One region of the Variovorax sp. 10N432 genome, then DNA from elsewhere that is predicted to be linked to it. Evidence: predicted binding sites of a transcription regulator. Region 1 holds the regulator's gene; the other holds the start of a gene.
The links. Region 1 encodes FNR, which switches genes on or off when oxygen is low (the NO sensors DNR and NnrR bind a similar motif). Its sites were predicted from a motif close to TTGATNNNNATCAA; they were not measured.
Positions count from the first base shown of each region.

Region 1 (5,718 bases):
AGGCGCCGCTCGACGGCGCCGAGTCGGCCGCCCACATGACGGCGCTGCGCCGGGTCGGCGTGCCCTACACCGACGAGCAGATCTCGGCCGGGCCGGCCGCGGTCAAGGGCAAGACCGAGATGGACGCCGTGGTCGCCTATCTGCAGTCGCTCGGCCTGGCACTCAAGTGAGGACAACCGCGATGGACAACATCACCACCCTGCGAATCGCCGCCACGCTGGTCTCGTTCGCGACCTTCATCGGCATCCTGGTCTGGGCGTATTCGCGCCGCAACGCGCAGGCCTTCGAAGAGGCGGCACGCCTGCCGTTCGAGGAGGACCCGTCGTGAGCGACTTCGTCAACGCCTTCTGGTCGCACTTCGTCACCGCGATCGCGCTCGGCGGCATCCTGGCCTGCGCGCTGCTGCTGTGGCTGACGGCCCGCTTCCGCGGCCCTTCGAACGCCGACAACACCACCGGCCATGTCTGGGACGAGGACCTGCGCGAGATGAACAACCCGATGCCGCGCTGGTGGATGGGCCTGTTCGTGCTGACCATCGTGTTCGGCATCGGCTACCTGGTGGTGTTCCCAGGGCTGGGCAGCTACCGCGGCACCCTGGCCTGGAGCACCCAGGGCGAGTACGAGAAGGCGGTGGAGAAGGCCAACGCCGAGCTGGCCCCGGTGTACGCCGCCTACACCGCGCAGCCGGTCGAGAAGCTCGCCTCCGACGGCGGCGCCATGGCCGTCGGCGAGCGCCTGTTCCTGAACAACTGCGCCCAGTGTCACGGCTCGGATGCGCGCGGCAGCAAGGGCTTCCCGAACCTCACCGATGGCGACTGGCTGCATGGCGGCACGCCCGAGAAGATCCACGAGACCATCGCGCTCGGCCGCATCGGCACGATGCCGCCGATGGCCGAGGCGGTCGGATCGGCCGAGGACGTCAAGAACCTCGCCAACTACGTGCTGAGCCTGTCTGACAGCCCGCACGATTCGGTGCGCGCCGGACTCGGCAAGAGCAAGTTCACGGCGTGCGCGGCCTGCCACGGCATCGGCGGCGTCGGCAACCCGGCGGTGGGCGCGCCGAACCTGGCCGACAAGATCTGGCTGCACGGCTATGGCCAGGAAGCGATCATCGCGATGATCAACGGCGGCAAGACCAACCAGATGCCGGCGCAGCAGGGCCGCCTGACCGAGGCGCAGATCCACGTGCTGACCGCCTATGTCTGGGGCCTGTCGAACAACAAGGCGGCCACCGTCGCGGGGCAATGAGGCTGCCGCCCGAGTCTTGTCCATGAGCGTTTCCATGACCGAGCAGACGACGCCACAGCAGCCGCGCACCGTGATCCCGATCGCGGCGGCCGAGGAGGACGTCGGGCTCTACGCGGCCCACAAGAAGATCTATCCGCGCAGCGTCAGCGGCTATTTCGCCCGCTGGCGCTGGGCCCTGGTGTTCGCGACGCAGGGGGTCTTCTACGGCCTGCCCTGGCTCGAGTGGGGCCAGCGCCAGGCGGTGCTGTTCGACCTCGGCGCGCGGCGCTTCTTCCTGTTCGGGCTGGTGCTCTATCCGCAGGACCTGATCTACCTGACCGGGCTGCTGGTGGTCTCGGCGCTGTCGCTGTTCCTGTTCACTGCCGTGGCGGGGCGCCTGTGGTGCGGCTACGCCTGCCCGCAGACGGTCTACACCGAGATCTTCATGTGGGTCGAGGAGAAGATCGAGGGCAGCCGCATCGCGCGCATGCGGCTCGACAGCGGCGATTTCTCGGCCGAGAAGCTGGTCAAGAAGTGGTTCAAGCACGTGGTCTGGATATCGATCGGCCTGTGGACCGGCTTCACCTTCGTCGGCTACTTCACGCCGATCCGCGAACTGGCCATGGAATTCCTGCAGACCCGGATGGGCTCCTGGGAAGTCTTCTGGGTGCTGTTCTACGGCTTCGCCACCTACGGCAACGCTGGCTTCATGCGCGAGCAGGTGTGCAAGTACATGTGCCCCTATGCGCGCTTCCAGAGCGCGATGTTCGACCGCGACACGCTCATCGTGAGCTACGACACGGCACGCGGCGAACCGCGTGGCGTGCCGGCCAAGGGTCGGGCGGCCGCTGCCGCATCGGAGTTCGGCCATTGCATCGACTGCAAGCTGTGCGTCCAGGTCTGCCCGACCGGCATCGACATCCGCCAGGGGCTGCAGTACGAATGCATCGGCTGCGGCCTGTGCGTCGATGCCTGCAACATCGTGATGGACAAGATGTCGACCCCGCGCGGCCTGATCCGCTACGCCACGCAGAACAGCATGGCCGGGCGCTGGACGCCGCGCCAGGTGCTGCGCCGCGTTCTGCGGCCGCGGGTGCTGGTCTACACCGCGGTGCTCGGCGCGCTGTGCATCGGCCTGCTGGCGAGCCTGGTGACGCGCACGCCGCTGAAGGTCGACGTGGTGCGCGACCGCGCCTCGCTGGCCCGCATCGTCGAGGGCGGCCAGCTCGAGAACGTCTACCGCCTGCAGATCATGAACGCCACCGAGCAGGTGCAGCGCTACCGGATCGAAGCCAGCGGCCTCGAGGGTCTGCACGTGTCCTCGGAGCCGGTGGTCGAGGTCGCGCCGGCGCAGTCGCGCTGGGTGGCGGTGCGGCTGCAGCTGCCCTACGGTGCGGCGACGGCCGGTTCCCACAAGGTGTATTTCGACGTTCGAGCGGAGGGCGGCCAGGGCAGCGTGTCCGAGAAGGCCGTGTTCCTGGTCCCGCGATGAAATCCAGGCCCCAAGGAGGCAGAAGATGACCGACAAGAGCAGCCATGACGAAGCGACGCGTCCCTGTCCACCCTGGTGGCGCTTCGGGCTGGTGTGGATGGTGATCGGCGGGCCGGGCCTGGTGGTGATCGCGAGTTTCGCCACCTTGTGGCTGGCCCTGCGCACGCCCGACCCGGTGGTCGACGAGGACTACTACCGCAAGGGCGTGGAGATCAACCGCACGCTGGCCGACAAGAAGCTCATGCCGGCGGTGGCCGGGCGCAACCACGCGGCCACCCCGAGCGCCGACGTGCCGTCGCCGAGGCGCTGAACATGCAGGCGCAACGCTGGATGTGGATACTCTGGCCGGCATTCCTGCTGGCCTGCGCGCTCGAGGTGCTGGTGTTCGCACTGGTCGATCCGGGCGACCTCAACTGGCGCGGCGAGGCGTTGGGCGCCTCTCGCCAGGCGGTCTACACGGCCGGGTTCTTTGCCTTCTGGCTGCTGGCCACGGCGGCGGGCGCCTTGACGCTGCTGCTGGCCCGGCCGGCGGCCGAGCTCAACAGCCCGGCGGATTGACGATGCGGCGCAGCGCCTCGGGATCGAGGATGCGCACGTTGCGCTGCTCGACCTCGACCATGCCGTCGGCCGCGAACTTCGACATCGTCCGGCTCACGGTCTCGAGCTTGAGGCCGAGGTAGCTGCCGATTTCCTCGCGCGTCATGCGCAGCACCAGCTCGGAGCGCGAGAAGCCGCGCGCATGCAGCCGCTGCACCAGGTTCAGCAGGAAGGCCGCCAGCCGCTCCTCGGCCCGCATGCTGCCGAGCAGCAGCATCACGCCATGCTCGCGGACGATCTCGCGGCTCATGATCTGGTGCACGTGGCGCTGCAGCGCCGTCACCTCGCGCGACAGTTCCTCGATGCGCTCGAAGGGCATCACGCAGACCTCGGAGTCTTCGAGGGCGACGGCGTCGCAGGTGTGCTGGTCGTTGACGATGCCGTCGAGGCCGATGATCTCGCCGGCCATCTGGAAGCCCGTGACCTGGTCGCGCCCGTCCTCGCTGGTGACCCGGGTCTTGAAGACCCCGGTGCGGATCGCATAGAGCGAGGTGAAGGGCTCACCATTGCGAAACAGCGTCTCGCGCCGCTTGATCTTGCGCCGCGTGGCGACCAGGTCGTCGAGGCGCTGCAGCTCCCCGGGCGCCAGTCCGACCGGCATGCACAGCTCGCGCAGGTTGCAGTTGGAACAGGCGACCTTGATATTTTCGGGCTTCATTGATGCAGTCGGGGTCATGCGGGGATTGTCCGTGGGGGGGTGGGCCGGATGCTTGATGCAGGTCAAGGTTTGCGGATCGCGACGGCGGCATAGTGACACACCGAAGCCCATGCCTGCGTCCGCGATGCCTCCCGTCTCCGCTCCAGCCCTCACGCCGCCCATCGTGGTGCCCGCGCCGTCCGTGCTGCAGCGGTTCGACTGCGCCGGGCCGCGCTACACCTCCTACCCGACCGCGGACCGCTTCGTCGACGCCTTCACGGCCGAGGACTATGCCCAGACGCTCGAACAGCGCGGCAGCACCGGCGCCAGCGCGCGGGCGCTGTCGCTCTACGTGCATATCCCGTTCTGCGAATCGCTCTGCTACTACTGCGCCTGCAACAAGATCGTGACCCGCCACAAGAGCAAGGGGCGCGAGTACCTGGACTACCTGGCGCGCGAGATCGCTCTGCAGGTCGAGCGGCTCGGCCGCGGCGCCGTGGTCCGCCAGCTGCATCTCGGCGGCGGCACGCCGACCTTTCTCGACGATGCCGGCCTGCGGACGCTGATGGGCATGCTGCGCGAGGCCTTCACCTTGTCGCCGGACGGCGAGCATTCGATCGAGATCGACCCGCGCACCGTCGACCGCGAACGCCTGGTGACCCTGGCCGCGCTGGGCTTCAACCGGCTGAGCTTCGGCGTCCAGGATTTCGACCCCGACGTGCAGAAGGCGGTGCACCGGATCCAGCCGGCCGGGCAGGTGTTCGACCTGATGGCGACGGCCCGCGGGCTGGGCTTCGATTCGGTCAACGTCGACCTGATCTACGGGCTGCCGCGCCAGAGCGCGGCCTCCTTCGACCGCACGCTGGCCCAGGTCTGCGCGCTGCGGCCCGACCGCATCGCGCTCTATGCCTATGCCCACCTGCCCGAGCGCTTCAAGGCCCAGCGCCGCATCGCGACCGAGGCGTTGCCCGATGCGGCGGCCAAGGTCGAGATGCTGTCGCGCTCTATCGCCGCGTTCACCGAGGCCGGCTACGTCTACATCGGCATGGACCATTTCGCGCTGCCCGGCGACGCGCTGGCGGTGGCCAAGCGGCAGGGCCGGCTGCACCGCAACTTCCAGGGCTACAGCACCCAGCCGGACTGCGACCTGGTGGCGCTGGGCGTGTCGGCGATCGGCCGGGTCGGCGCCACCTACAGCCAGAACGCCAAGACGCTCGAGGAGTACTACGACCTGCTCGACCAGGGCCGGCTGCCGGTGGTGCGCGGCCTGGCGCTGACCCGCGACGACGTGCTGCGGCGCACCGTGATCATGGCGATCATGTGCCAGGGCCGGGTCGATTTCGAGACCATCGGCTCGGCCCACCTGGTCGATTTCGAGCGCTGCTTCGCGGCCGAGCTCGAAGCGCTGGCGCCGCTCGAGGCGCAGGGCCTGGTGGTGGTCGGCGATCGCCACCTCGAGGTCACGCCGCTGGGCTGGTTCTTCGTCCGCGCCATCGCCATGGTGTTCGACCGCTACCTGCAGGCTGACCGCAACCGCACGCGCTTCTCGCGCATCGTGTGATGAGCCCGCACGCTCCCCCATGCAGTCCGCCCTGCTCGCCACCGCATTCGTGATGGGGCTGGCCGGCGGGCCGCACTGCGTCGCGATGTGCGGCGCGGCCTGCGCCGGCGTGATCCGCATCGTGCGGGCACCGGCGGGCGGCGTCGCCGCGCTGCAGTCCCCGGGCCGCTCGCTGCCGGCGGGCGCCTTGTTCCACGTGGGCCG
Region 1 is NZ_JBFTHX010000002.1:98,567-104,284, forward strand. It holds gene ccoO (cytochrome-c oxidase, cbb3-type subunit II) at 1-170, shown strand, start outside; gene AC1DF3_RS02705 (cbb3-type cytochrome oxidase subunit 3) at 182-328, shown strand; gene ccoP (cytochrome-c oxidase, cbb3-type subunit III) at 325-1,248, shown strand; gene ccoG (cytochrome c oxidase accessory protein CcoG) at 1,283-2,719, shown strand; gene AC1DF3_RS02720 (FixH family protein) at 2,745-3,029, shown strand; gene AC1DF3_RS02725 (hypothetical protein) at 3,032-3,277, shown strand; gene fnr (fumarate/nitrate reduction transcriptional regulator Fnr) at 3,258-3,974, opposite strand; gene hemN (oxygen-independent coproporphyrinogen III oxidase) at 4,099-5,514, shown strand; gene AC1DF3_RS02740 (sulfite exporter TauE/SafE family protein) at 5,534-5,718, shown strand, end outside.

Region 2 (5,718 bases), on a different contig from region 1:
CGCACCCGGTAGCTGCGCGACACCGGGTCGCCCTTGGGCGTGATCTCGGCCACGGTGCCCTCGAACAGCTGGCGCGGCAAGGCGTCGCTGCGCATCGTGACCGCCTGGCCGACGGAGACGCGGGCGATGTCTTCCTCGTCCACTTCGGCCGATACGCGCAGCGGGGCGCAGCAGGCCAGCGTGAACACCGCCTGCCCGGAGGGCACGAACTGGCCCGCCTCGCCGTCGCGGCGGATCACGACCCCGTCCGCCGGCGCGACGAGCTGGTTGTAGTCGCGCTGGGCTTGCGCGCGGCGGGTGGCGGCCTGGGCCGCCTGCCATTCGCTGCGCACGCGGTCGAATTCCGCCGGCGCGACGAAGCGCTGCTCGATCAGCGACCGTGTGCGCTCGAACTGAGCCCGTGCGAGCTGCTCACGCGCCCGCATCTCCTCGATGGTCTGGTCGAGATCGGTCGACTCGACGCGGGCCAGGACTTGCGCGCGCCTGACCTGCTGGCCCTCCTCGGCCTCGATGCTCACCAGCCGCCCGCCGGTGCGCGGCGACACCGGCATCAGCACCGTGGGCTCGACCGTGCCGGTGGCATAGACCGCCTCGATCGCGGGTCCGCGCGTGGGCAGCGCGGTGTCCACATGCACGGGCCACTGCCACCAGGCCGTGCCGGCTGCCGCGAGCAAAAGGGCACCCAGGCCAGAGAAGATGACGTTTCCGTGCTTCAAGATGCATCTTCTCCGCTGGCTGCCTTGCGTTTCGGCCGACCCGTCGCCAGAGCGTGGCTCGTCGTGCAGGCGCGGCACTCAGTGGGCCATCAGAACGGGCAGCGTCATCGAATCCAGCACGGTCCGGCTCACGCCGCCCAGCAGCAGCTCGCGCGCCCGGCTGTGGCCGTAGCAGCCCATGACGAGCAGGTCCGCGCCGCAGTCCGCGGCGGTCGACAGCAGCGCCTCGCCGGCATGGTCCTGCGGAAGCCTTGCGTGCTCGTGCACCCGCTCGATGCCATGCAGGTACAGGTAGTCGCGGACCTTCAAGGACAGGGGCTGCGATTCGTCGCCTTCTTCTTCGATCAGATGCACGTGCCGTGCGCTCTGCAGGAAGGGGATCGCCGCGGCGAGCGCGCGCGCACATTCGCGGGTGGGCTTCCACGCCAGCAGGACGATGTCCGGCGAACTCGCAAGCTCGCCGGAAAAAGGGACGACCAGTGCCGGACGGCCGCTGCCGATCACGATCGATTCGACGAAGCCGGCGGGCACGTCGAAGCCGTTCGCGTCATCGGCATCGCGCTGGCCGAGGAACACGAGGTCCGCCAGGAGCGCCTGCCGGGTGAAGGTCTCGACCACCGGTTCGCCGGTCAGTTCGAGCCATTCGCAGGGCGCGTCCGACACGGCGCACGCCTCCTGGCAGGTTTCCATGGCGCGGCGGCGGTGCTCGGCATCGATCGGATCACCCGGCGGCAACGGCGGAAGGCCGGGCCCGACGGGCAGCAGCGCAAGGTGGTTCGGCGCCACGGCGAACAGGGCGCTGACACGGGCGCGCCACGCAAGCGCGAGCCGCAGTGCGAGATGGAGGCGGGCGGCGGCGCGGGTGGTGCCGTCCAGGTGCACCAGGAGGGATCGATACGCGGTCATGGCGTTCCCCGTGTGCGAAGAAGTTGGAGCCTTTGTGTGCAATTTTTGAAGCGACGCTGGCGCGACGTGCCGGCGTGGGCTTCAGTGTCACTCTAGGGCGCCTGGCCGGAACTGCCTTGCGCTGGATCAAGCGCGCGCGATGCCGGATGTCAGCGGCCCCGCGCGCCGGCGTCATCCGCCGTGCGCGGGCAGTGCGTTCAAGGGAATGCGCAGGTAGGCGATGCCGTTGTCGTCAGGCGGCGGCAGTTGCCCGCCCCGCACGTTGACCTGGATCGACGGGAGGATGAGGGTCGGCATGTCGAGCGTCGCGTCGCGCGCGGTGCGCATCGCGACGAAGGCGTCCTCGCCGATGCCGTCGCGGGCGTGGATGTTGCCGGCGCGTTGCTCGGCCACGGTGGTTTCCCACCGAGGCTGGCGAGAGGCCGGCGGGTAGTCGTGGCAGACATACATCGTCGTCTCGGGCGGCAGGTCGAGCAGCCTTCGCATCGAGCGGTAGAGCTGACGCGCGTCGCCGCCGGGGAAGTCGGCGCGCGCGCTGCCCAGGTCGGGCATGAAGAGCGTGTCGCCGACGAAGACCGCGCCGTCGATCAGGTAGGCCATGTCGGCGGGGGTGTGGCCGGGCACCAGCAGCGCGGTGGCCTCGATGTCGCCGATCCTGAAGGTCTCGCCGTCCTTGAACAAGTGGTCGAACTGGCTGCCATCGGGCAGGAAGCCGGGCTCGAGGTTGAACAGCTTCTTGAAGGTCGATTGAACGAGGCGGATGTTCTCGCCGATGGCAATCCGCCCGCCCGCCTGGGCCTGCACATGCCGGGCCCCGGACAGATGGTCGGCGTGCGCGTGGGTTTCGAGGATCCAGTCGACCTGCAGGCCGTTGTCGCGGACATGGGCGAGCAGCCGGTCGGCCGATCGGGTGCTGGTGCGGCCCGACCTGAAGTCGTAGTCCAGCACCGGATCGATAACCGCGGCGCGGCGGGTGGCCGGGTCCCACACGACATAGGAAATGGTCCATGTCTGGGGGTCGAAAAAGCCTTGGGTGGTGGCTCGGTTTGCCATGACGGTCGCTCCGGGTTGCGCATCAATCTATTGACAAATATTATATAAAAACAAATAATATTTCAACCGAAAGGAAAAGCTCTTCATGAAACGTGCACTGCCTGTCATCGACCCTGAAGCCCTGCGCGGTGCCGCAAGCCAGGCTGTCGGCGCGCTCAAGTTGCTCGCCAACGAGGACCGGCTGCTGCTGCTCTGCCAGCTGTCACAAGGCGAGATGTGCGTGAGCGACCTGGAAGCGGCACTGGGGATTCATCAGCCGACGCTGTCGCAACAGTTGGGCGTGCTGCGCGGGGAGGGCGTGGTTCAGACCCGCCGCGAGGGTCGGACCATCTTCTACCGCGTGTCCGACCCGGCGATGCTTGAGATCCTTTCGCTTCTCTATCGCCTGTACTGCCCGAAGGAAGCCTGATGACCATCGACTGGAACCACTTCACGCCGCTTGCCGCATTGGGCGGCGGTCTTCTGATCGGCATCGCCGCGGCGATGTTCGTGCTGCTCAACGGGCGCATCGCCGGCATCAGCGGGGTGCTCGGCGGACTGCTCCGGCCTGTCGCCGGCGACGTGGCATGGCGTGTGGCCTTTGTCCTGGGCTTGATCGGCGCGCCGCTGGCGTATGCCGTGTTCGCTGCCGTGCCCGCGCCCCGGATCGACGCCGGCTACGGCGCGTTGGTGCTCGCAGGGCTGCTCGTGGGCGCAGGCGCCCGCTACGGTGCCGGCTGCACCAGCGGTCATGGCGTGTGCGGCCTGTCCCGCCTGTCACCGCGCTCGCTCGTCGCCACGGCGGCCTTCATGGGCGCCGGATTCGTGACGGTGTTCGTGATTCGCCACCTGCTCGGAATCTGAGGTTTTCGCCATGCTCATCGTGCTCGCTTCGCTGCTCTCCGGGCTGGTCTTCGGCCTGGGCCTGATCGTTTCCGGGATGGCCAATCCGGCCAAGGTGCTCGGCTTCCTCGACCTGGCTGGCCACTGGGATCCGTCGCTGGCGTTCGTGATGGCAGGGGCCATCGCCGTTGGCACGGTGGCATTCATGGTTGCGAACCGGCGTGCCGCCTCGCTGCTCGGCGCCCCGATGCGGCTACCTTCGTCGCGCCTCATCGACCGCCGCCTGGTCGGCGGCAGCCTGCTGTTCGGCGTTGGCTGGGGCATCGCCGGCTTCTGCCCAGGGCCGGCGCTGGTGTCGCTCGGCATGGGCGAGGTCAAGGCGGTGGTCTTCATCGCCGCGATGCTGGCGGGCATGGCGCTGTTCGAGTTGCTCGAACTGCGCCGGCGCGCGCCAGCATCCCGAACCGCCTGAGCCTGAGCGGGCTTGGCGCCTATTGGATCTTCAGGATCCGGCTTGCGGAGCCTTCGCGCTTGTCATGTCGATCACGAACTTGCGCTGCATCAACTCGCGGGTGCGCAGCGCGCCAATACTCCGAGGCCTCGATCCACTTTCGAAGGAGGTCCCCATGTACCAGCGAATCCTCGTTCCCATCGATGGCAGTTCGACCTCGAACCACGGCCTCGGCGAAGCGATCCGCATCGCGAAACTGACGCAGGGGCGGATTCGCCTGTTCCACGTGATCGACGATCTTTCGTTCGCGTTGGCGCTCGGCAGCGAACCGCGCCATGCGGACGACCTTCTGAAGCAGCTGCGCAGCGAGGGCTCGCGGATCCTGGGCGAGGCGCAGGCCACCGTCCAGGCCGCCGGGGTCGATGTGGATACTCGCCTCGGCGACAACTTTCCCGGCTCGGTGCAGGACAAGGTCGCGGCCGAGGCCTTGGACTGGGGAGCCGAACTGATCGTGCTCGGCACCCACGGGCGGCGCGGAGCGGCGCGGCTGGTTCTGGGAAGCGGCGCGGAGCGCATCCTTCGGCAGGCGCCCGTGCCCGTCCTGCTGGTCCGCGCACCCGCCGGCAAGGATGCCGCTGCCGAATTGCTGCAAGCGAGCGCGTCCGCGGCCGCGATGGCGGCCGCCTGAAGTGGAATCCTCTCACACCGCCTTCCAGCCCGCGGACCGTACGCTGGTGACCGCGCTCCAGCAACACCTGCAGGCAGAAGCTGGCTTGGCGGTGTCGCTGATTGAAACCCACATCTCCTGGGTGCTGCTGACCGACCGCTTGGCCTACAAGCTGAAGAAGCCGGTGGGCCTGCCGTTTGTCGACTTCCGCACGCTGGCGGCACGCAAGCATTTCTGCGAAGAAGAATTGCGGCTCAACCGCCGGCTTGCGCCCGAGATCTACATCGACGTGACGGCGGTGTGCGGGACGCCCGATGCCCCGCACCTGGGCGCCGGCGAGCCGATCGACTATGTGGTCCGCATGAGGCGCTTTCCGGAGGCTTCCCTGCTGCGCAATCTGCTCCTGGACGGCCGGCTCCGGATCGACCAACTGGCGCGCTTCGCGCAGCGCCTGGCCCAGTTCCACGACCGGGCGGCCGCAGCCGCGCTCTCCTCGGCATTCGGTACACCCGAGCAAGTCCTTCGGACGATGAAGACCGCGCTTGCGGGCCTGTCCGGCGAGCCTGTTGCCGGACCGCTGGCGGCCTTGCGGGCCTGGGTGGAGGCACAGGGAAGCGCGCTATGGACCGCCTGGGCCGAACGGCACTGCAAGCGCTTCGTGCGTGAATGCCACGGCGATCTTCACTTGTCCAACGTGGTGCTCATCGACGACGAGCTGACGGCCTTCGATTGCATCGAGTTCGATCCGGCGCTGCGCTGGATCGACGTCATCAGCGACGTCGCCTTTCTCTCGATGGACTTCAAGGCCCACGGCCGCGAGGACCTCGCGTTCCGCTTGCTCGATGTCTATCTGCAGCACAGCGGAGACTATGCCGCCATCCCGGTGCTGCGGGCCTACGAGGTCTATCGCGCGCTGGTGCGCGCCATGGTGGCGAGGCTTAGGGATCGGGAGTGCGGGGAGCGCGCGACGGCGGCCGGCCCCGACTATCTTGCCTGCGCGGCGGGCCTCGCCGCTCAGGCCGGCCGACCTGCAGCGCGACTGATGATCACGCATGGCCTGTCGGGGTCCGGAAAAACGACTATCGCGACCGAAGTGCTCGCGT
Region 2 is NZ_JBFTHX010000047.1:18,745-24,462, reverse strand. It holds gene AC1DF3_RS32140 (efflux RND transporter periplasmic adaptor subunit) at 1-716, opposite strand, end outside; gene AC1DF3_RS32135 (universal stress protein) at 795-1,622, opposite strand; gene AC1DF3_RS32130 (MBL fold metallo-hydrolase) at 1,794-2,675, opposite strand; gene AC1DF3_RS32125 (metalloregulator ArsR/SmtB family transcription factor) at 2,761-3,084, shown strand; gene AC1DF3_RS32120 (YeeE/YedE family protein) at 3,084-3,518, shown strand; gene AC1DF3_RS32115 (DUF6691 family protein) at 3,529-3,969, shown strand; gene AC1DF3_RS32110 (universal stress protein) at 4,124-4,636, shown strand; gene AC1DF3_RS32105 (bifunctional aminoglycoside phosphotransferase/ATP-binding protein) at 4,683-5,718, shown strand, end outside.
Region 2: a site for FNR is predicted at 4,049-4,062, ahead of AC1DF3_RS32110 (universal stress protein). Genes of this name have one in related genera too.